DNA from 2 places in the Pseudoalteromonas sp. NCCP-2140 genome. Region 1 is predicted to be linked to the other one. Evidence: predicted binding sites of a transcription regulator. Region 1 holds the regulator's gene; the other holds the start of a gene.
What was found. Region 1 encodes MetJ, which represses methionine synthesis genes. Its sites were predicted from a motif close to TAGACGTCTAGACGTCTA; they were not measured.

Region 1 (12,700 bases):
ATACAACTGGCTAAAAGCCTCACTGGCAGTGATATCAATCACTACTTTGTGCTCATAATCTAGCTCATTGATACGTGCTAATAACTCAGCTTTATCGTAGCTTTGCGCTTCATTGTGCCACTGCTCTTGCCATGTTTCGGTATTTAAACCACTGGCACTAAAAAGCATTTGTTTAGAGCGTAAAAGAGCTACTACTTTTACTTTGTACTGAGCAGATAAACGAGCAAATTGAGCTTGTAGTTGCGATAAGAACACTTCGCCTACATTACCAAGGCCAGCAACGATAATGGCCAACTCTTGACCTTTGTTTACCAGCTTGTCATGTAGAAGAGTTAAAACATCACTGTCAATTGCCTGATCGTTTAAGATCAACACATAGTTATCGTCTTGTTGTACAAAACGAGGATGAATGCTTTGCTCTTTTAAAAGCGCTGTTGCTTGCTCTGTTAGCGCAATGACATCAGCTGTTGGTGCAACCACTGCACAACCACTTAAATTAGACTCGACAATATTTGCACGGCCCGCTAAGTGGCTTACAACTTGGTGAGTGCTTTGACCTGGCACTAACAAGTAAGTATCGCCATCTTTAGTAAAGTGGTGCAGGCTGTGTTGAATTAACTGACTAAGCTCACCAACTTCACCACCGCTTAGTTTATCAACCCGTAATAAATCGATGTTATCTAAGGTAGTAATAAAACGCTTTGCTTTACTGTAACCTTCTTTTACTACTTCGGTTGGCGTTGCATCACAATCAAAACTACTTCTTACCACCAGTTTGATTTCTGAGTCTTTTAACGGCGACAAGGTTTTTGCATGCAATACTGGGTTACCTAAACGCGCTAATAAGTTAGCTTGCTCACGGCACACCTTGGCATACTTAACTGCATTTTTAACTTTACGAGGGTCAGTACTAAATACCCCTTGTGTGTCTGTCCAGATAGACACTTGCTTAGCAAAAGTATAACTCGCTAACAAGGTGGCACTGTAATCACTGCCATTACGGCCTAATGTCACCGTATTACCTTGGCAATCTGAAGCTATAAAACCCGTTACTACGTTGATATGTTTTCTGCTAATCGCATCACTGCATTGCTGTTGGTTTTTTTGATGTAAAAGCTGACCATCATTTAGAGTAAATAACTGCCTTGCATCAACATCTTGCGCATCAACACCTAACTGATTTAGGTAAGCGGCCAATAACCGCGCCGACCACACTTCACCATGAGCAAGTAAAGGTGCTTCAAGTAACTGCTGCAGACTAATTAATTCATTTAATACGGCAAGTTCATCTTTTAACTGTGCCAAGGCCTGTTGTTTATTCTGACCTGTAAGTAGCTGCTCAATTAAAGCCCGTTGATTGTTATCAATAAGCAATAGAATATCGCTAACAGCTTGGCTATCTTGCTGCTGGTAACTTTGCCAAAGCTTTACTAGGGTATCGGTTGTTTTACCCGATGCCGACACAACAATGCAATCGCCCTGCTCAGTATTCGCAAGAACAATGTTCGCTACTGCATGATAACGATCCGCCGAGCTTAAGCTTGAGCCACCAAATTTATGAACAATATTTACCATTTCTTCTACCACAATGCCGTATGTGCTGGCGTTAACTTAAATGACGCATTTTGCTGTGTATCTTGCTGTGTTTGCTTAGCTTCAGCTGTTGTAACTTGCTGGCCTTGACCTGGTTTTACTAAATTGAAAACACGGTCTAAATCTGCAATGAGATCTTTTACGTCTTCAATACCTACAGAAATACGGATCAGCGTATCGCCCACACCGGCATCAAGGCGCGCTTTAGGCTCCATGCCTGCGTGCGTCATTGTTGCAGGGTGACAAATCAAGCTTTCTACCCCACCTAGCGACTCAGCAAGGCTAAAATCTTTAAGACTAGTTAAAAACGCAGCAGCATCGTTAATGTCGCCTTTAATATCAAAGCTCACCATGCCACCAAAACCACGTTGCTGTGCTTTAGCAAGCTCATGTTGTGGGTGAGAAGCAAGGCCTGGGTAATAAACTTGGCTTACATAAGGTGAGCTTTCTAAATACTCAGCAATGGCAAAGGCATTTTCTTGGTGCTGCTTTAGGCGTACATTTAAAGTACGTAAACCACGAAGCGTTAAGTAGCTGTCAAATGGTGCACCAGTAATACCGATATTATTCGCCCACCAAGCAAGTTCGTCGCCTAGCTCTTGCGTTGCAGCAATCACTGCACCGCCCACTACATCAGAGTGACCATTGATGTATTTAGTGGTTGAGTGCACAACAATATCAACACCAAACTCAATGGGGTTTTGTAATGCAGGTGATAAGAAGGTGTTGTCAGCCGCAACCAAAGCACCACACTGCTTAGCAATACTAGTAATTGCTTTAATATCTGTTAAACGCAAGATTGGGTTACTTGGCGTTTCAATCCAAATCAACTTAGGTTTAATCGCTAAAATTTCTTGGAGATTTTCAGTTTTAGTTAAATCCAAAACTTTCAGTTTTAACAGGCCACGTTTTTCAAGCGAGGTGAATAAACGGTAACTACCGCCATAACAGTCATGTGGGATCACTAACGTATCGTCACTGTTTAATAGCTGAGTAGCTAAATGCACAGCAGACATACCTGTTGCAGTTATAATACCTCTAGCACCACCTTCAAGCTCAGCTAAGGTTTCAGCTAAGATATCGCGATTTGGGTTACCACTGCGACCATAGTCATACTGGCGCTTAGTATCAAAATCAGCAAACGAATAGGTGGTTGATAAGTAAATTGGTGGTACAACCGCACCATGATGTTTATCGGCTTCGATGCCGTGACGAACAGCAATCGTCGCTTTATTTTTTTCGCTCATTTCATCACCTATTCTTAAATTGGATGTTTAGACGTCTAAAAGGTTAGATGATCAAATATGAGAAGTCAAAGCATTTATGGCTCACACATAGAAGTTTATACATTTACACCACTAGATGGCTAAATAACTAGTATTTGACTATCTTTTTTAAAGAGATAGAATTTCCGCATCTTGCGCTGTGAATAAGGCGTAAATCACTGACAACCGAGGCAACGAAACAACTTATGGCTAAATGGAACGGTGAATACATTCACCCATATGCAGAACACGGTAAAAAATCAGAACAAGTAAAAAAGATTACCGTATCAATCCCACTCAACGTATTAAAAGTATTAACTGACGAGCGTACACGCCGCCAGATCAATAACCTGCGTCATGCGACGAACAGTGAGTTATTGTGTGAAGCTTTCTTACATGCTTTTACAGGTCAACCATTACCAAATGATGACGACCTACGTAAAGACAACCCTGAAAAGGTACCTGAAGAAGTTAAAAAAATTATGCAAGAAATGGGGTTAGATATCCCAGTGCTTGATTCAGAATAAGTATTTCGGCCATCGGATCACCGCCGATAATCGCAGATATAAAAAAACTCAGCCTAGGCTGAGTTTTTTATTGCGCGATATACCTAATAGCTAATTAAGTTTAACGCATGTAATCTTCTGGCATGTCGATTTGCGCTACACCCGACTCTACTGCTGCTTCAGCAACAGCACGTGCAATACGTGGTAATAAACGCGGATCCATAGGCTTAGGAATGATGTACTCAGCACCAAACTCAAGTGACTCAACGCCAGCTGCTTTTAATACTTCACTTGGTACAGGCTCTTTCGCGATACCACGAATTGCGTGAACTGCAGCAATTTTCATTTCATCATTAATTGCCGTTGCACGAACATCTAACGCACCACGGAAAATGAATGGGAAACAAAGCACGTTATTTACTTGGTTAGGGAAATCTGAACGACCCGTTGCCATAATTAAATCGTTACGCGCACTGTGTGCAACTTCTGGAGCAATCTCAGGATCTGGGTTTGAGCATGCAAACACGACTGGCTTATCAGCCATCAGCTTAAGATCATCTGCTGTTAACAGGTTAGGACCTGATACACCAACGAATACGTCAGCATCAGCAATAACATCTTGTAATGTACGCTTATCGGTATTGTTAGCAAATAATTGCTTATACTCGTTTAAGTCATCACGACGTGTATGGATCACACCTTTACGGTCAAGCATATAAATGTGTTCACGCAGTGCGCCACACTTAATTAAAAGCTCCATACAAGCAACAGCAGCAGCACCGGCACCTAAACATACGATGATAGCATCTTCGATATCTTTACCTTGCACTTCAAGGGCGTTAAGCATACCAGCAGCAGTCACAATAGCTGTACCATGTTGGTCATCGTGGAAAACTGGAATATCACAGCGCTCGATAAGCGCTTTTTCGATTTCAAAGCACTCTGGCGCTTTAATATCTTCAAGGTTGATACCACCAAACGTATCAGCGATGTTAGCAACCGTATTAATGAAATCTTCTGTTGTGCGGTGTTTAACTTCAATATCAATTGAGTCAAGGCCAGCAAAACGTTTGAATAGTAACGCTTTACCTTCCATTACAGGTTTTGATGCAAGCGGACCTAAGTTACCTAAACCTAAAATTGCGGTACCGTTTGAAATAACCGCAACCATGTTACCTTTGCCTGTGTATTTATAGGCATTTGCTGGATCAGCAGCAATTTCACGGACTGGTTCAGCCACACCTGGGCTATAAGCTAAAGCGAGATCGTTAACCGTTTCGGCTGGCTTGGTTAGTTCAACACTAATTTTACCTGGAACGGGGTGAGCGTGGTAATGTAATGCTTGTTCACGAAAATCTGACATAACGCGATAGTATCCTGCAAAAAGTTAAAAAGTGAGAGAGCTTGCATCAGTACGATACCTGTAATGTATAAAAATTCCAAGTATTATCAGGTCTATCCTGTTATATGCTATATCGCTTAATTTTAAAGGATTTCCCAACAGTTTCTGCGCATAGTTGCGATTAATCAGACATAAAAATTCACCTATTTATGACCTTTTAAGCACGTGTTTTTGTATTTTATACGCACGTACACTGCAATTAGCCGAAATTAGCCCAAAATAGCCATTTCAACGAAGTTCACTGCATTTACTCACAAAGTTATTTAAATTTATTATTTTTAATAACTTTTATGAAAGTTTATACAAAAAAGAATATAGCCAAGGGGTGGCACTTTGTCTGCAAAATTAGCGACATAATGGGCATAACAGCCAGAAATAGTTATGCAAGATACATAAGTGAAGATGATGAGTGACTAGCAATGTTAATAAAGAGTTTTGTGAATTTTAGGCATAAAAAAAGCACCCTAAGGTGCTTTTTTTAACTAAACAGCAGAGATTACTTCTTGCTGCTAAGTGCACCGAAGCGCTTGTTGAAACGATCAACACGGCCGCCAGTGTCTAAAATCTTTTGCTTACCAGTGTAAAACGGGTGACACTCAGAACATACGTCTAAGTGGATGTCTTTACAAAGAGTTGAGCTAGTTTCGAATTTGTTACCACATGAACAAGTTGCAGTGATAGCTTCGTACTTAGGGTGAATACCTTCTTTCATAGGGAACCTCTAGTTAAGGCCGTATCGCTCTCCAAACCCGAAGTCTGGCACCATACGCAGTTAATACAATTAATAGGCCGCGTATTTTATAGCTCAAGAAGCCTTACGACAAGCTTTAAATACATCTTTCGCTAAAAAAATAACCAAGTGGTCTGTTGTTCAGTATTTGTTGGTAGGTTTTTAACTGCAATTTTAGTACATTATCTTTCTATCTTTGTTTCAGTTGAGTTGTTATGCACTTTGTAGAAGTTGCCATAAAAGTCCCTTTACAGCGTACCTTCGATTATAAAGTTGAACAGCTGCTGCATAGCCCTGAGTTAAAGCCAGGTATGCGCGTTCGCGTGCCATTTGGTAGCCAAAAAAAGGTTGCCGTGGTCTTGGCTCTTAAAACATCAACCGATGTTCCCGCTGACAAAATCAAGCCGATTATTGATGTTATAGACGACACGCCAGTGTTATCTGAGCAACACTTAGCATTACTAAAATTCACAGCACGCTACTACTGTTACCCATTGGGCGAGACCATTCATACGGCACTTCCGGCTGCATTAAGACAAGGCGAATGCCCAGATAAAACCAGCATTAACATGGTTGAGCTGACCGATAAAGGTGCAAAGCTGCCGTCGCTGAAAGCAAAAACCCAGTTGAGTTTATTAAAACAGCTAGCCGAATCAGGCAAATCATCGGTTACAGAATTAAAAGCACTCGGATTTACCAAAAAAACCATCGACAGTCTGCTCGATAAAGAACTGATCACTCAATTTATTGAACATGATAACCAATGGCAGCAACGCGCGCCGAGTGTTGGTAGCAAACCAGTGCTTAATAAAGAGCAAGCTGTTGCCTGCACCAGCATTAACCAAGCTCGTGGCTTTACCAGCTTTTTGCTTGAAGGGGTTACCGGAAGCGGTAAAACCGAAGTGTATTTGCAATGCCTAGAAGAAGTACTCAAAAAAGGTCAGCAAGCCTTAGTATTAGTGCCTGAAATTGGCTTAACACCACAAACGGTTAATCGTTTTCGTCGTCGCTTTCCTGATACCCCGATTATGCTATGGCACTCAGCTCTAACAGATAACGAACGCTTACAGACTTGGCGTTTTTGTGAAAAAGGCAGCTGCGCTATAGTGATCGGCACACGTTCGAGTATTTTCTTGCCCTTTTTATCTCTTGGCATGATCATCGTTGATGAAGAGCACGACAGCTCGTTTAAGCAACAAGATACACTACGCTATCATGCTAGAGACCTAGCCGCTTATAGAGCATACCAACATAATATTCCGCTCGTTCTAGGCAGTGCCACACCGGCACTTGAGACCTTACATAAGGCAATTAATAACAAATATCAGCTGTTGAGCCTCACTGAACGGGCCCAAACCAGCACCGATAACCAGTTCCACTTAATGGATATGAAAGGTCAGCCTGAGCAAGCAGGGATTGCCCATGCCAGCCTTGCTTATATGCGCCAACATTTAGAACGTGGTAAGCAAGTGATGGTGTTTTTAAACCGTCGTGGTTTTTCGCCTACCCTTATATGCCATGAGTGTGGCTGGCTAAGTGAGTGCTCACGTTGTAGTACCAGTGCAACCTTTCATAAAGCCATTGGCCAGATGATTTGTCACCACTGTGGTGAACAACATCAGGTCCCTCATCAATGCCCGGATTGCGGCAGTACGCAGATTTTTCCAAATGGCAAAGGCACTGAACAAATCGAAGAGTTTTTAACACAAACCTTCCCTGACATTCCGATTAGTCGTATTGACCGAGATTCAACTCGTCGTAAAGGCAACTTAGAAAAAGCCCTTGATGATATTAACCAAGGCGGTGCGCGTATCTTAGTTGGCACGCAAATGTTGGCAAAAGGCCACCATTTTGCCGATGTTAGCCTTGTTTTAATCCTAGATGTCGACAGTGGATTATATTCGTGTGATTTTCGCGCCACAGAGCATTTAGCGCAACTTGTTACACAAGTCGCAGGCCGCGCAGGTCGAAGTGGTGAACCTGGGCAAGTGTTATTACAAACTCACTTTCCTGAGCACCCGCTACTGCAAGACTTAGTTAATAATGGTTACCAAGATTTTGCCCGTTATGCACTCACAGAGCGAGAAGACGCGCAGCTTCCGCCAGTCACCAATATGGCTATGGTTCGTGCCGAAGGACATAACATAAATCAAGTGATGGATTTTTTAACTGATTTGGTTCCTGTCCATAACGTATCTGGTATACAATTGCTCGGTCCGATACCTGCACCACTGGAACGTGTAGCAGGTAAATATCGCTTTCAGTTACATATTCAGGCGCAGGAACGCTCCCACTTACACCAATATTTAGCGCAAATGGTCGACTATATAAGTACCAGTAAATTAGCGCAAAAGGTGCGTTGGAGCTTAGATGTTGATCCTATAGATATGATTTAAAGGCCAATTAAGAGTCATGGCACAACACGATTACATAAATAAAAAACCAGCAAATCGAAATAATAAAAAACAAGCCCCGGCGAAAAAGCCTTTCCCTATTATTCTTGTTTTAATTGCGCTTATCTTAGTAGGCGGGTTTGGTTACGGCCTATGGTATATCAAACATAATGCTGATCCTGAGTTAGTAGAGCAGCAAGCAAACCCGACTAAAAAAGAAGAAGTAGTTATTCCACCACCTAAGACACCTGAATTTATCAAAGAAATTAAAGAGCACGAAGTTCAGGTTGAAGTAAAAGAGATTGAACAAAAAGGTCCATATGTAATGCAATGCGGCTCTTTTAGAACATTAGAGCAAGCACAAACATTAAAAGCTAAAATCGCTTTTGCCGGCTTAGTGGCCGAAGTTAAGAAAACACAAGGCAGCAATGGTGTTTGGTATAAAGTGCGCTTAGGCCCATACGAAACCAAACGTTTAGCCGAAAGTGACAAGAATAAACTTAAACGCATCAAAATAATGGGCTGCGGAATTTGGCTTTGGACTTGATTTTAGTTCATTCACCCATATAAACACCTCATCAATCGCTTTTTACGAGCGGCCTTGCCGCTCGATGATGAGGAATAATCATGACCACTATTGTAAGTGTACGCCGCGACGACAAGGTCGTTATTGGTGGCGACGGCCAAGTTTCACTTGGTAACACCGTAATGAAGGGCAACGCCCGCAAAGTTCGACGTCTTTATAATGGCAAAGTAATCGCTGGTTTCGCTGGCGGTACTGCTGATGCCTTCACCCTTTTCGAACGATTTGAAAGCAAGCTAGAAATGCACCAAGGCAACTTAACCAAAGCTGCCGTAGAAATGGCCAAAGATTGGCGTAGTGATCGTGCACTTAGAAAGCTCGAAGCACTATTAGCAGTTGCAGACGAAACTGCTTCATTAATTATCACAGGTAACGGTGATGTTGTGCAGCCAGAAAACGACCTAATTGCGATTGGCAGTGGTGGTAACTTCGCGCAATCAGCAGCCACAGCGCTACTAGAAAACACCGACCTAAGTGCACGTGATATTGTAGAGAAAAGCCTTACTATTGCAGGCAACATCTGCGTATTCACGAATAATTTCCAAACTATTGAAGAATTGTAATAGGAACTGCCATGTCTGAGATGACGCCAAGAGAAATCGTTCACGAGCTTGATCAACATATTATTGGCCAAGCTAAAGCTAAAAAAGCAGTTTCAATCGCGCTACGTAACCGCTGGCGCCGTATGCAACTGAGCGATGATTTACGCGCAGAAGTAACGCCAAAAAACATTTTAATGATTGGCCCAACAGGTGTGGGTAAAACTGAAATTGCTCGCCGCCTAGCTAAACTTGCTAATGCGCCTTTTATTAAAGTTGAAGCAACAAAGTTCACCGAAGTGGGCTATGTTGGTAAAGAAGTAGAAACGATCATCCGCGATTTAGTTGATATCTCAATTAAAATGACGCGTGAACAGCAAACCAAAAAATTCAAACATCGCGCTGAAGAAGCGGCAGAAGAGCGTATTTTAGATGCTCTTTTACCACCAGCACGCGATACCTTTGGTGAGTCAAAAACAGAAGAGAACTCTTCTACTCGTCAATCTTTCCGTAAAAAATTACGAGAAGGTCAGTTAGACGATAAAGAAATTGATATCGATGTTGCACAAGCTCAGCCAAATGTTGAGATCATGGCTCCTCCTGGTATGGAAGAAATGACCAACCAGCTTCAGAGCATGTTCCAAAACATGGGTGGCGATAAGCGCAGCAAGCGTAAGCTAAAAATCAAAGAAGCGTTTAAGCTATTGGTTGAAGAAGAAGCAGCAAAACTTGTTAACCCTGAAGAGTTAAAAGAGCAAGCTATCTTCGCAGTAGAGCAAAACGGTATCGTGTTTATCGATGAGATCGATAAAATCTGTAAACGTGGTGAAGCATCTGGCCCAGATGTTAGCCGCGAAGGTGTACAGCGCGACTTACTACCATTAATCGAAGGTTCAACAGTAAGCACTAAACATGGCATGGTTAAAACTGACCACATGTTATTTATCGCATCTGGCGCATTCCAAATGTCTAAACCATCAGACATGATCCCAGAGCTACAAGGTCGTTTACCAATCCGCGTTGAGCTTGAAGCACTAAGTGCTGATGACTTTAAACGTATCTTAACTGAGCCTCATGCTTCATTAACTGAGCAACAACGTGAGCTGTTAAAAACAGAGCAAGTTGAAGTTGAGTTTACTGATGATGCCATTGAACGTATCGCAAAAGCAGCTTGGCAAGTAAATGAGAAAACCGAAAACATCGGTGCCCGTCGCTTGCACACTGTGATGGAAAAACTAATGGAAGAAATTTCATTTGATGCCTCAGAAAAAGCAGGTTCAACACTAACAATTGATGCCAATTACGTTGAGCAGCATTTAGGTGCACTTGTTGAAGATGAAGACTTAAGTCGCTTCATTCTTTAATCAACAAATTAGCGTTATAATTAAAAGCCTCCAATTGGAGGCTTTTTAGTTTATATAAGGTAAGGCTCACATGAAAGAAGTCACTAAAGTGCATTATCACAGCGTTAGCAAAGTATTAGATGTTCATTTTGATGATCAGACTCTTGCTCAATTTAGTGCTGAATTTTTGCGTGTTCACTCACCTTCAGCTGAAGTACAAGGTCATGGCAATGAACCTATGAAACTCGTACTTGGTAAGCAACAAGTGGGAATTAGCAAGATTGAGCCGGTTGGTCATTATGCGATTCGACTGGTGTTTAGCGATAATCATAATAGCGGTTTATTCAGCTGGCACTATTTAAGTGAGCTGCAAGCTAACCATGATGAGCTTTGGCAGCAATACCAAACGAGAGTCTCTGAGCACGAAGCAAGTAAAGACAGCGTGCCTATTAAGTTTGTGCCTTAATACCAACCCACAATAATACTTAATCATTTTGAGGGATTAAACCTGTCGCTAACTGCGTTAAAAATTTCTCATTTAGAACAACTAAATAACGAAATTTTTGCCTTGTTATCAACGAGGTTTTATTGCCTCAAAATAGACTACTTAATTAAGCGGATTGGTATTAAAATCTTGTCGCGGTATACACACCCAAACAACAAAAAAGCGCGATGACGACACCGTCACCGCGCTTTTTTTTTCAACAGGCTAATTTATTAAACTTATCGATTGCCTGATTAAACTTTAAACTTATCGATTGCCTGGTAGAGCACACGTGCTTGCTCAGACACCTCTTCGCTGGTTTGCGCATTAGTCGCCGCGTGGCCCGATGCCTCTTGAGCGATATCACGAATGCGTACCACGTTTTTATTCACCTCAGAAGCCACTTGGCTTTGCTCATCAATTGCGGTGGCAATGTGAGTACTCATATCCATTATGGTTTGTACATCTTCGGTGATTGAGCGTAGTAACTCACCGGCTTTACTTGCCTGTGCTGCACTTTCGCCACCTTGCGTACGACATTGCTGCATAATGCTTACCACTTCTTGCGTACGCCCTTGTAAGGTCGAAATGATACTCTCGATCTCTTGCGTTGAATCTTGGGTACGCTGCGCAAGTGAGCGCACCTCATCTGCTACTACCGCAAAGCCACGGCCTTGTTCACCGGCACGCGCCGCTTCAATGGCTGCATTGAGTGCCAGTAAGTTTGTTTGCTCAGCAATGCCACGAATAACATCAAGTACAGAGCCAATGGTTTCAGCGTCTTTTTCTAACTGCGACACCACGCTTGACGCATTACCGAGTGAATCAGATAAGTGGTTAATTTGCACCACTGTAGATTCAACCTCAGAACGACCTTGCTGCGCGCTTAAGTTAGTCGACTCAGCTTTTTTCGCTGCAGCTTCAGTATTGTGTGAGATATCTTGAATCGTCGCCTGCATTTCGGTGGCAGCTGTGGCAACCATATCAGCTTCGTGCAGCTGCTCTTGCATACCTGAGCTAGTTGCTGCAGTCGTTTCAGATAAATGTTCTGTTGCCACGTTAAGAGTACTTAGCGCTGTATTAACCTCGTAAATTAACTTTTTAAAATCACTGATCAAGCTATTAAAGTCGACCGTCATAGTGGTGATTTCGTCTTTACCTGATTGAGTAATCGACATACTTAAGTCGTTATTGCGACGAATCTCGTTAATCGTGTGGTACACACGTTCGATAGGCTGAATAATTGAGCGGCTAGTAAAGTAAACTAATAACATCACTAAAATGCTCGCAATAATAAACACAAGAATGGCAATCAACTGCGCACTAGCAGCACTAGATTCTACAAACTCTTTAGTTTGTGAGGTTAGTTGGCTGACAATTGCATCACTAAGCTCAACACTGCGTTTCATCTCACCGAGTGCCCCTGACTCTAAATCAAGGCCCAAGGCAACTTGTGCATCAACTAAGACTTTAAATTTACTCTGATAAGTCGCAAGCAAACTAAGCAATTGGTTTTCGTAATTTGCATTGAACCCTGCGTTTTTTATCTCTGATCTAAAGCTAGCAACTAAATCATCAAACTTGTCCATATACTTTAAATCAAAGCGCAGCATAAAGTCTTTTTCTGCACGGCGAAGCTGTAGCATTAAAGTTAGTAATTTATAGTTTTCGCGCTCACTTAATAATGTTTCTACTTGATGCACCGCACCACGTAAATCACCATAAAGTGCATCTTTAGGATGTAAACCTATTTTCTTTTGTAGTACCACAACTTCATTGAAGTCATCGTAATAAGTTTTCGCAAGACGTCTAAATTCATTTAGCTTAGATGAGTCCATCGACAAATCTTTCACTAACTCGTC
Region 2 (12,700 bases), on a different contig from region 1:
TACCCAACCTACGGGGCATAAAAAAGCCCGCGCTGTGGTTATACAGGGCGGGCTTTTAAATTTTAGTAGCTAAAGCTTAAAACAAGGCGTTTGCTTTGTTTACGATGTTTTCAACAGTGAAACCAAAGTGCTTGAATAACTCGCCTGCAGGTGCTGACTCACCGAAGGTCGTCATGCCAACTACTGCGCCGTTTAGACCTACATATTTGTACCAGTAGTCTGCGATACCCGCTTCGATTGCTACGCGGCGTGTAACGCTTGCTGGTAATACGCTTTCTTTATACGCAGCGTCTTGTTCATCAAATAAATCAGTTGAAGGCATAGATACCACGCGTACTTTTTTACCTTGTGAACGAAGTTCTGCAGCGGCATCTTGTGCAAGCTGTACTTCAGAACCTGTTGCAATAAGGATAAGCTCTGGCTCACCGTCACAGCTAAGTACGTAACCACCTTTTTTCACATCAGCTAACTGCTGTGCAGTACGCGTTTGTTGCTCAAGGCCTTGGCGAGTGAAAATCAGTGATGTTGGGCCATCTTTACGCTCAATTGCTTGTTGCCATGCAATCGCTGACTCAACTTGGTCACATGGGCGCCAGTTCACTAGGTTAGGCGTCAAACGCATGCTTGCGATTTGCTCTACTGGTTGGTGCGTCGGACCATCTTCACCTAGACCAATTGAATCGTGCGTGTAAACGAAGATGCTTGGCTGCTTCATTAATGCCGCCATACGTACTGCGTTACGTGCGTATTCCATGAACATTAAGAAGGTAGCACCGTAAGGAATAAAGCCTTTGTGCAATGCAATACCATTCATAATCGCTGACATACCAAATTCACGTACACCGTAGAAAATGTAGTTACCGCTTGCATCGTTTGCTTCTAGGCCTTTTGAGCCATCCCAAAGTGTTAAGTTAGAACCTGCAAGGTCAGCAGAGCCACCCATGAATTCTGGTAGTAACGGACCAAACGCGTTTAATGCATTTTGTGATGCTTTACGTGTTGCTGGGTTTGCTGGGTTTGCTTGTAGCTCTTCAATGTAGGCTTGTGACTTTTCAGCCCAGTCAGCTGGTAACTCACCATTTGTACGGCGTTTAAACTCAGCAGCAAGTTCTGGGTGTGCACTTTCATAAGCTGCAAACTTTTCGTCCCAGCTTGCTTCTAGTTGCTTACCTTTTTCTTTGCCATCCCACTCGCTGTAGATATCAGCTGGGATTTCAAATGCATCGCCAGTCCAACCTAGGAACTCACGAGATGCTTTGATTTCGTCTTCACCTAGTGGCGCACCGTGACAATCATGGCTACCTGATTTATTAGGTGAACCGTAACCAATCACTGTTTTACAACAGATTAATGATGGCTTATCAGTGATGCTACGCGCTTCTTCGATAGCGGCGCGAATTGCATCAGGGTTATGACCATCAACATCGCTTACTACGTGCCAGCCATATGCTTTGAAGCGCGCTGGTGTGTCATCGCTGAACCAACCTTCTACTTCACCATCAATTGAGATGCCGTTGTCATCCCAAAATGCAACTAGTTTACCTAGGCCTAATGTACCGGCTAATGAACAGGCTTCGTGTGAAATACCTTCCATTAAACAGCCATCGCCCATGAATGCATACGTGAAGTGATCAACAATATCGTGGCCTTCACGGTTAAACTGTGCAGCTAGCGCTTTTTCGGCAATTGCCATGCCCACTGCATTTGTGATCCCTTGACCTAATGGACCCGTAGTAGTCTCAATACCTGGTGCATATCCATACTCTGGGTGACCTGGTGTTTTTGAGTGCATTTGACGGAAGTTTTTAATTTCCTCTAGTGGTAAGTCATAGCCACTTAAGTGCAGTAGAGAATAGATCAGCATTGAACCGTGGCCATTCGAAAGAATAAATCGATCTCGGTCTGCCCACTCTGGATTCGTTGGATTGTGCTTTAGATAATCGCGCCATAGTACTTCTGCGATATCTGCCATGCCCATAGGGGCGCCAGGGTGACCAGATTTGGCCTGTTGTACTGCGTCCATTGATAAGACGCGAATAGCATTTGCAAGTTCTTTGCGTGATGGCATGAATTCTCCTACCTTTATGTATTTGCGCTGGTTGTTTATGAAGCCCCATTCTTACTTATTGTAAGGGTACAGTGCAATTAAAAATCCGCATTAAATGCACCAATTATGGGCGTTTGTTAAGAACAATACGTTATTAGTAATTTTAAATAGACGTCTAGGCGTAAAATTACTATGCAAACATATTTGTTTTAGATAAAATACGCCCCTTAATTTTTTAGCGCTATTACCGACGTTTGTGAAGCGCAATATTTGTGAGCAGAAATACAATGGCAAAACATTTATTTACTTCTGAATCTGTTTCTGAAGGTCATCCGGATAAAATCGCGGACCAAATCTCTGACGCGGTTCTAGATGCTATCCTTGAACAAGATTCTCATGCCCGTGTTGCATGTGAGACTTACGTTAAAACCGGTATGGTGATGGTTGGTGGTGAAATCACAACTAGCGCTTGGGTTGATATCGAAGAAATCACACGTAAAACAGTACGTGAAATCGGTTACACGCACTCAGACATGGGTTTCGATGCTGACTCTTGTGCGATCTTAAACACTATCGGTAAACAATCTCCAGACATCAACCAAGGTGTTGACCGTGCTCGCCCTGAAGAGCAAGGTGCTGGTGACCAAGGTCTAATGTTTGGTTACGCATGTAATGAAACTGACGTTTTAATGCCTGCACCAATCACTTACTCACACCGTCTAGTTCAGCGTCAAGCTGAAGTTCGTAAAAGCGGTGAGCTTAACTGGTTACGCCCAGATGCAAAATCTCAAGTAACGTTTGCATACGAAAATGGCAAGCCTGTTGGTATTGATGCCGTTGTTCTTTCAACTCAACACTGTGATTCAATCTCACAAAACGACTTAGTTGAAGCGGTAATGGAAACGATCATTAAGCCGGTTCTTCCTGCAGAGCTAATCTCAAGCGCAACTAAGTTTTTCATCAACCCAACTGGCCGTTTCGTAATCGGTGGCCCAATGGGTGACTGTGGTCTTACAGGTCGTAAAATCATCGTTGATACATACGGTGGTATGGCTCGTCACGGTGGTGGTGCTTTCTCTGGTAAAGATCCATCAAAAGTTGACCGTTCAGCTGCATATGCTGCTCGTTACGTTGCTAAAAACGTGGTTGCTGCAGGCCTTGCTGACAAATGTGAGCTACAAGTTTCTTACGCTATCGGTGTTGCAGAGCCAACATCTATCAGCATCGAGACATTTGGTACAGGTAAATTAGAAGAAGCGCGTCTAATCGAATTAGTACGTGAGCACTTCGACCTACGCCCTTACGGCTTAATCCAAATGCTTGATCTTGAGCGTCCTATCTATCAACCGACTGCGGCATACGGTCACTTCGGTCGTGATGAGTTCCCTTGGGAGCGTACAGACAAAGCAGACGCACTTCGCGCAGCTGCTGGCCTGTAATAGGTTAGATAAAATGAAAAAAGCGCCTTTTGGCGCTTTTTTTGTGTCTGATTTAAAGGTAGGTAACTATCTTTTCGTAAACTGCGACACCCCAAACTAAGGCTAGAATTAGCAAGCTCAATGTCACTGCCGCAGAAGCCATATCTTTAGCTCGTCCCGATAATACATGATACTCAATCCCTACTCGGTCAGTGAGCGCTTCTATCGACGAGTTCAGTAACTCAACAATTAATAATAACAAGTAAGGAATAAACAACACTAACCAATGATTTAATGACTGCGCAAGAACCACTGACAAGGGTAATAAACACACCCCTAGATAGATTTCAGAACGAAATGCAGACTCTTCTTTAAATGCCGCTTTAAAGCCTTTAATAGAACACTTGGTTGCTTTTAAAATACGCCCAAAGCCAATACCATTTGGCTTATTAACTAGGGGAATTTTTGGTTCTTTCATTTTTTACCTACCCGCTCAGAATTAGCCTGATCATAATGATAAATTCTTACTCTGTCACCCAAATACGCTTGATTAAAAACTAGCAATCACCTGGAATACTGCTGGTGTTTGCGCGGGAAAACTGATTATTAGTTAATTGTTCTCTCAGTGCTTGTAGCGTTTTATAAACGCTTTTTAGCGATACCTTGTTACTTAACCAATGCGGAATGGAACCACCTGGGTCTGCGTAGGCTTGATGGCTGACCAACAAATTACTTTGTTGCTGCTCTAAACGCCAATAGGCGGTGAGGTCTTTAATTCGCACAACGCCAGAGACTTCGGCTTTTGCATAAGGTTGGCTTTTGATTTGTAACTCGGATTTGTGCTCATCTAAAGCGTGATAACAAGAGTAACTGACTAAATCTCTATCTGATACCGGCCAAGGCGAATTAAAGTGGGTATAAACAAGGGTTTCTGAAGGGCTTAAGCGCTCCATTAGCGTCACGCTTTTGACATTTTCGAGCCAGTTTTCGGCGTTGTCGGTATCACTGAGCAATGCCATAAAGTCACTGGCCTTGGCGTTTTTTACCAGCACAGAAGCATTAATTTCGATAATGCCAGTTTCGTGCTTTTTATAGCTAACCTTTATGCCGTCTTGCTGTTTATAGGTTTGCCATTCAATAGGGTTAGCGACTGCCGAGAGACTCAAACATGCTAACCCTATCCATAGGCACAAGCGCATTTATTTAAAACCAATAAGGGTCTGTATTAAATGACGCGTGGCGACTTTGCTCCATCGCACTGACCAAAAACTCTGACTTTTGATCAAGCCATGATTGAATTTTTGTCAGCTCTAAGTCGTCTTGCCCTGCGCATAACTGCTTTAAGTACTCAAGGGTGCTTAACTCATAAATACCATGGGAGATATCAACCCACGGCATACGGAACTCATTTCTGTCTTCTTTATCGAACAAGGCACCTAAGCAGTTGCCGCTGAGTAATGAGTTTTCAAGGCGGGTGCGTAGTGCCAAATAGTCTTTATCTGTAAACACTTGCTGCTCAGGAATAAGCTCGTGCATGTCGTGCCAATCTTTAGCAAATAAACGCTTAGCAATATCGGCAACTGGTTTTTCTGCAGCCTGAAACTCAGCCTGCCCCCATGATTTTCGCCATTGTTTTTCAATTAACCAGGTTGTTAATTGTAATAATAAGCGGTTGTATCGGGTGCTATGAAAAAGAGTTTCAATATCATCAATGCTTGGCTGTAACTCTTTTAAGTCATTAATAACTTGTGTGAGCTCAGGCGCACTGTTGATTTTTTTGTAGTATGCGTGGCGCTTAGATGTGTAGGTTTTTAGCTGAATAGCATTTTCAACCCACGCTAATTCGCTCAATAACCACTTTAACTCTGTACGCAATGAGTCGGTATCGTCTTTACTAACAATATCGTCAAACAGCCAAAATGTATGGCGAATTAAACGAATACCGTCTGTGACACGCTTAAGGGTTTTTAAGCTTGGTTTTATGAAGTAGCAGGCTTCATGTTTTTGTACAAAGCGAATCGCGTAGTTAATGCTTTCTACTAAAGCTTGTTCTTGGGTTGCACCACGTTTTAGTGGCACAAAGCCAATTGATTTACTTGCTTTTAATGGTTTGTCATCTGCAAGACGATAACCTCGAGCAGCTTTAGAATAGAGCCCTAAGCGAACGTTGCTTTCACTTACCAGTTTATCTGCCAAAGCAAACAACTCATTGCGACTACCTTCAATCAGTTCGATTTCAAGTTCAGAGATTGGCTCAACCTGACCCGACGCAGCAACTTCACCTTTATCTAATACCACTTCAATTTTTGCGCCATTTTCGGTTTCGAGTAACCAAGTACGGCGTATAAAGTTAGTGCTAAAAATTGGGTATAGGTTTTCTGCAATACCAGTCACTTGCATACCATGCGGCCAAATAGCAGCATCAAATGCGAGTAAATCGGGGCGGTTACCTGACAGTGGTAAATTGTATTCTGGGCGCTGATGTAAGCCGCCAACCACTTCGCCGGCAAGCTTGATGGTTTGCTCACACTCACCATCGCAACAGCGAGTACGAAGGCCAATATCTAAAGCACGTAGTTCTCGGCTTGGCGTATCGTAATAAGCATTTTGTAAATTGCGTGACGGTTTATTGGTAACGGTTTTTGCAAATTGGGTAATTAATGCGGGGATCAGTGGAACAACGGCATCTGACACCAAAAACTTCAGTTCTATCTCAGTATCCATTCGCTTTGCGGAGTACATTTAAAATAAATAAGTGCTCAAAATAAACAAAGCAGACTGTTAATGCAAATTTTTTCCTGTTTTTTGCGGTTAAGCCCACGCACGGATTACAATATCAGCCTTGCTATTAATAGTTGAAATCCCTACTATCTCTATACATAAAGAAATTATAAATTTAGCCACTTCTAGGCAAGATCACATTAACAAGGTAGATTGATGTTAAAACAGTGTATTTTTGGGTTGCTCCTTGCGGCCACCTCTTTTATTAGCTACGCAGAAGAAGCGCCAAGCAGCGACAGCCAAAACACCGCCTACATAGTCGATAACCTGTATACCTTTATGCACTCAGGCCCAAGCAAAAACTACCGCATTTTGGGCTCAGTCGATGCAGGTACGCAAGTTGTGTTGTTGTCAGGTGAAGATAATGGCTACTTTAAAATTCGTGATGATAAAGATCGTGAAGGTTGGGTAGAGTCAAAATTTGTTACTGAAAACGCGGGTATTCAACAACAGTTTCAAGCGCTGAATAACGACATGACGGTAATGCAAGAGCAGCTTCGCCAAGCTGAAATTGAGTTGCCACAACTACAAGAGCAGAACAAATCACTAACAGAGCAAAACCTAGCTCTTAGCAAGCAAATCGAAACACTTAAGAACACCATTGAGTCTGAGCGCAATGCAAAGCAAACAGCCAGTGCTAAAGAGAAGCGTCAGCTACTTACATATGGCGGCGCAATTGCATTTATCGGCTTACTGTTAGGTATTATCTTAACCGTGGTGTTATCTCGCCGTAAACGTTACGACGGCTGGGCATAAGCCACTAATTAGTCAATAAAAAAGCACCTGATGGTGCTTTTTTTGTATCTATATATCGAACCTTAGTCCGGTATCTTGTTTAATTTTTTCGATCACCATATAGGTGTGATGCGTACCTACCCCTGGGATATCAACTAAATCCCCCAGCACTTGGCGGTATTCATCCATATCTGAGACTCGTACTTTTAATAAGTAGTCATAGCCACCAGCAACCATGTCGCATTCAACCACTTGTGGAATATTTAAAATATATTCACGAAAGACTTTAAATACCGATGTATTCGAGGTCACTAACGATACCTGCACATGTGCTAACAAGCTCTGGTTAAGCTTTGCTTCGCTAAGCTTTGCGTAATAGCCTTCGATGTAGCCTTCTTGCTCTAAACGTTTTACACGATCTAGACACGGGCTTGGGCTCAGATTTACCTGTTTTGCGAGGTTTACGTTCGATATTCTGCCATTTTTTTGCAGAGCGTCTAAAATTGCTAAATCGATGCGATCTAACATTCGTAATCTATTCGGACTGGTCATAACAGAATTTTATGCGGCTAAGTTAACGGTATGCCCTGTAAATTATCGTAAATCGAAAAATTTAACCAGCATATTCTGCTGGATTTTAATTAGAATGCACGAATTATATCAATGGTAAGAAATGCAATAAGTTCATTTCTAGACTCCACATACCAGAGGGTTACATATGCTATTTAATGGCGATTTGACAACTGAATGTCCAATTAGACAAAAGATCCGTGATTTCTACCGTATTGACGAAAATGCGGTTATTGATCATATTTTGCCTTTGGCTGAAGTAGGCGTGAAAGCGCGTAGCCGAGCGTGGGAACGTGCTCGTCAAATGGTTTTAAATATCCGTCGCGATCAGGATGGTCAAAGCGGTGTAGATGCACTATTAAATGAATTCTCACTTTCAAGTGAGGAAGGCGTTGTATTAATGTGTCTTGCAGAAGCACTATTACGTGTTCCAGATAAAGCAACGCAAGAGTCACTAATTCGTGACAAACTTGCTAAAGGTGACTGGAGCTCGCATTTAGGTAGCAGCGATTCTTTATTTGTAAACGCCTCTTCTTGGGGTCTGTTAGTAACCGGTAAAATGGTTAACTACAGCGACAAGTCAAAAGAGCAGCAATTCGGTGTTCTTAAGAAAACAATTGGTCGTTTAGGTGAGCCTGTTATTCGTAAATCTGTGAACTTCGCGATGAAGATCATGGGTAAGCAATTCGTTATGGGTCGTACTATCGACGAAGCAATTGAACGTGCAGCCGATAAAGAGCAAAAAGGCTACGTATACTCATACGATATGCTAGGTGAAGGCGCACGCACAATGAAAGATGCAGAGCGTTACTTCAACAGCTACATGACAGCTATCCACGCGATTGGTAAAGCAGCAAATGGCCGTGGTCCAATCAAGAGCCCTGGTATCTCAGTTAAAATTTCTGCGATTCACCCACGTTATGAATTCACACATCGTGAACGTGTTATTGCTGAAATCGTACCTAAGTTAAAAGAACTTGCGCTTGCAGCGAAAAGCTACGATATCGGCTTTACTGTTGATGCTGAAGAAGCTGATCGTTTAGATATCTCTTTAGATGTTATTGAAGCGGTATTCAGTGATGACGATTTAGGTAACTGGAACGGCTTTGGTTTAGCAGTTCAAGCATACCAAAAGCGTGCTATTTTTGTCGTTGAGTGGGTTGCAGAGCTAGCTCGTCGCGTTGGTCGTAAACTAATGGTTCGCCTTGTAAAAGGTGCATACTGGGATACAGAAATCAAAACCACTCAACAAGATGGTTTAGATCATTACCCAGTATTTACACGTAAAGCGACCACTGACGTTTCTTATAAAGCCTGTGCTATCAAATTACTTGAAGCACGTGATGTACTGTACCCGCAATTTGCTACACACAATGCCTACACTGCAGCAACAATCTTAGAAGTTGCAAAAGGTGATAACGAAGGTTTTGAATTCCAACGCCTACACGGTATGGGTGAGTCGTTATTCGACCAAATCGTAACCCAAGAGAAAATTCAATGTCGTGTTTACGCACCAGTGGGTCAACACGAAGATCTACTTGCCTACTTAGTACGTCGTTTATTAGAAAACGGTGCTAACTCATCATTCGTAAATGCGATTGTTGATACCACAAAGCCTGTTGAGTCACTATTACCTGACCCTGTAGAAACACTGCAAGGTTTACGTAACAAGTACAACACGCAAATTAAGATGCCTATTGATTTATATGGCGAAGAACGTGCTAACTCAAAAGGCATGGACTTAACTGATATCAATGTAATCACACCATTTAAAGGAAACCTTGATACCTGGTTTGCTGAGCACCGCATTGAATTAAGCGATGTGCCAGAAGGCTCTCTTCCTGTGAAGAACCCTGCAAATCACAAAGAAATCATTGGTCATGTGAAACTACAATCTTCTGACGAAATGACTGCTCTTTTAGAAAATGCAGAAAAAGCATTTGAGTCATGGTCACAAACGCCAGTAAAAGAGCGCGCAAACTTACTACGTCGTGTTGCTGACATCTTAGAGCGTCATCACGATGAGTTAGTGGCACTATGTATCAAAGAAGCAGGTAAAGTAACGCAAGATGGTATCGATGAAGTTCGTGAAGCAGTGGATTTCTGCCGCTACTACGCAGCACGCGCTGAAGAACTTTCTGAAGATGAGCGCTTTGAAGCACGTGGGGTGATCTTATGTATCAGCCCATGGAACTTCCCACTTGCAATATTCTTAGGTCAAGTAGCTGCAGCAATCGTGACTGGTAACACAGTTATTGCTAAACCTGCTGAGCAAACAAGCTTAATCGCACTTCGTACCATTGAACTGATGCTATCTGTAGGTTTACCAGAGCACGTTGTACAACCTGTTATTGCTCGTGGTAGCGAAGTAGGTAAAACTATCGTTCCTGACGAGCGCATTCAAGCTGTTATGTTCACAGGTTCTACAGAAACAGGTACTGTTATTTCGCAAACACTTGCTGCGCGTAATGATATTCAAGTACCGCTTATCGCTGAAACTGGTGGTCAAAACTGTATGATCGTTGACTCAACCGCTCTACCAGAGCAAGTTGTTGACGATGTGATCAGTTCAGGCTTCCAAAGTGCTGGTCAACGCTGTTCTGCACTGCGTGTATTATTCTTACAAGAAGACGTTGCTGATGGCATCATTGAGATGATCAAAGGTGCTTTAAAAGAGCTTCACGTTGGCGACCCGTCATTGCTTTCAACGGATATCGGTCCTGTTATCGACGAAAAAGCACTGAAAAATTTAAATGACCATGTTGAATACTTAAAAGGTAATGCGACACTTCACTATGAGTGTGCTATTCCTGATAACAATGAAAATGGTGCTTACTTCTTTGCACCTCGTTTATACGAAATCAAAGATTTATCTGTACTTAAGCGCGAAGTATTTGGCCCATGTGTACATATCATCCGCTTTAAAGGCACAGAGCTTGATAACGTGATTGACCAAATCAATGGCACAGGCTTTGGCTTAACAATGGGTGTGCATTCGCGTATCGAAGAGCGCTGTGAATACCTAGCGAAAATGTCACGTGCAGGTAACGTTTACATCAACCGTAATATGATCGGTGCGATTGTTGGCGTACAACCTTTCGGTGGCCGTGGTTTATCTGGTACTGGTCCTAAAGCGGGTGGCCCTAACTACCTACAACGTCTAGTGAAAGAAAAAGCATCACCAGATAACGTACAAATGACAAACCTAACACCTGATGAGTTAGATACTCACCACTATTCAGGTGCAGCTGAGCAGGTTGCTACGCTAATGGATAACTCATTACGCGACGAGAAAATCTGGCGTGCAACACCACTGAACGACCGAGTTTCTGCTGTACGTCAATTACTTGCAAAAGTAGCGACTGTAGAAATTATCGACGAGCTTGCAGATGATTTAGCATTAACGCTAGCTGATGCCCGTGCGCAACTTAACCGTCTTGAAAAACACATGCGTAAGCACACTGTGTTACCTGGACCAACGGGTGAGTCAAACACACTTCACTTAGAGCCTCGTGGCTGTGTGGTTTGTTATGCTGATAAGAGTACGTCATTTAACTTCTGGGCAATTTCGATTATCACAGCACTTGCTGCTGGTAACACAGTAATCACGGTTGCTTCTGAGTTATTCTTTGACGAAGCAGTTGCATTCAGAGACAAGTTTATCTCAACAGGTATCGCTGAAGGTGTATTCCAAGTAGCTAAACCTAATCAGTTACAAGCTATCTTGGCGCACCCTCACCTTGCAGGTGCGGTTGTTGCAGCTCGTTCATCACGCTTAGGCTACTTCAGCCAGCAGCTAGCACAACGTAAAGGTGCAATCCTGCCAGTGATCAGCTCTGAGTACTACGACACGCTAATCAAGCGCTTACTAACTGAGAAAACAATCAGTGTTGATACAACCGCTTCAGGTGGTAACACATCACTAATGACCTTAGTTGAAGACGACGAGTAATCGTATAAGTTAAAGGAAATTAAACTTTCCTGAGCTACTTAAAAGCCCTCGCATTTGCGGGGGCTTTTGATTTTACAGATACCTTTTTATTATTCTTGTTTACCGAGCTACAAATTTTCTGCTAGTTTTATAGTAATGTATTCGACTAGAAGTAAAGGCTTTGAAAACACTCCCTATCAATCAACTTAAGCCCGGCATGTTTGTCCAAAGTGTGACAAAACAAACAGGCAAGATCCGTATAAAAAACCAAGGTTGGGTAAAAACACAGGGAAGCATAGACAAGCTGATCAAGGCTGGCATATTAGAAATAGCAATAGACCCAGACAAAACACTGACCTTAGACAGTGAGAATAAAGTGGTTGAGCAGCAAAATAATCCGCAACCTGTTGGCGAGACGACCGCATTCGATCCTTGGCACACCACTCACAGTGTGTCGGCAGAAATGGGCAAAGCAAACAGCTTATATAACGAAGCAAGGTCATTACAAAGCAAAGCCTTTGACGATATCCGCGATGGCAACAAAATTGATATAGCCCCTTTTAAAGAACTCGCAAGTGGCTTTATTGAATCGGTTTTTCGTAATCAAGATGCGCTTGCCTGTATCACTCGTATGCGTGAAAAAGATGCTTACCTACTTGAGCATTCTATCAATGTATCAATTTTGATGAGTATTTTTGCTAAGCACTTAGGTATTGAAAAAGCCATTATTGAAGAGCTTGCGACCGGTGCTTTACTTCACGATATTGGCAAGATCAATATTCCCGATGAGATACTCAATAAGCCTGGCAAGTTAACTGACGAAGAGTACCAAGCTATTCAAGATCATGCTCGTTTTAGTAAAGAAATTTTAGAACAAGCAGGCTTGAGCGGGATTGCTGTTGATATAGCTGGCTTCCATCACGAACGCTTAGACGGCAGTGGCTACCCATTTGGTAAAAGTGGTGAAGAGATAAGCTTGTACGTACGTATGGCCTCGATTGTTGATGTGTATGATGCATTAACCGCTGAGCGGGTCTACAAAGCAGGCATGGAGCCAATTAAGGCCTTTAAAATACTTAAAGATGGCTGCCCAGATAGCTTTGACGGAGACCTAGTCACTAAGTTTATTCAGTGCATCGGTGTTCACCCAGTCGGCACCTTAGTGAAACTTGAAAGCCAAAAATTAGGTGTGGTCACTCACAGTAACCCTACAAGTCC

Region 2: a site for MetJ is predicted at 2,216-2,233, ahead of metK (methionine adenosyltransferase). Genes of this name have one in related genera too.

What each region holds. Positions count from the first base shown of each region.
Region 1 is NZ_BRCZ01000008.1:31,119-43,818, reverse strand. It holds gene metL (bifunctional aspartate kinase/homoserine dehydrogenase II) at 1-1,575, opposite strand, end outside; gene metB (cystathionine gamma-synthase) at 1,581-2,840, opposite strand; gene metJ (met regulon transcriptional regulator MetJ) at 3,065-3,385, shown strand; gene NFU46_RS15295 (malic enzyme-like NAD(P)-binding protein) at 3,486-4,727, opposite strand; gene rpmE (50S ribosomal protein L31) at 5,263-5,478, opposite strand; gene priA (primosomal protein N') at 5,712-7,892, shown strand; gene NFU46_RS15280 (SPOR domain-containing protein) at 7,909-8,436, shown strand; gene hslV (ATP-dependent protease subunit HslV) at 8,517-9,035, shown strand; gene hslU (HslU--HslV peptidase ATPase subunit) at 9,047-10,375, shown strand; gene NFU46_RS15265 (gamma-butyrobetaine hydroxylase-like domain-containing protein) at 10,446-10,820, shown strand; gene NFU46_RS15260 (methyl-accepting chemotaxis protein) at 11,093-12,700, opposite strand, start outside.
Region 2 is NZ_BRCZ01000003.1:211,153-223,852, forward strand. It holds gene tkt (transketolase) at 77-2,068, opposite strand; gene metK (methionine adenosyltransferase) at 2,335-3,486, shown strand; gene NFU46_RS07625 (diacylglycerol kinase) at 3,539-3,943, opposite strand; gene NFU46_RS07630 (START domain-containing protein) at 4,023-4,631, opposite strand; gene NFU46_RS07635 (CYTH and CHAD domain-containing protein) at 4,669-6,189, opposite strand; gene NFU46_RS07640 (TIGR04211 family SH3 domain-containing protein) at 6,403-7,002, shown strand; gene NFU46_RS07645 (winged helix-turn-helix transcriptional regulator) at 7,051-7,533, opposite strand; gene putA (bifunctional proline dehydrogenase/L-glutamate gamma-semialdehyde dehydrogenase PutA) at 7,700-11,503, shown strand; gene NFU46_RS07655 (HD-GYP domain-containing protein) at 11,664-12,700, shown strand, end outside.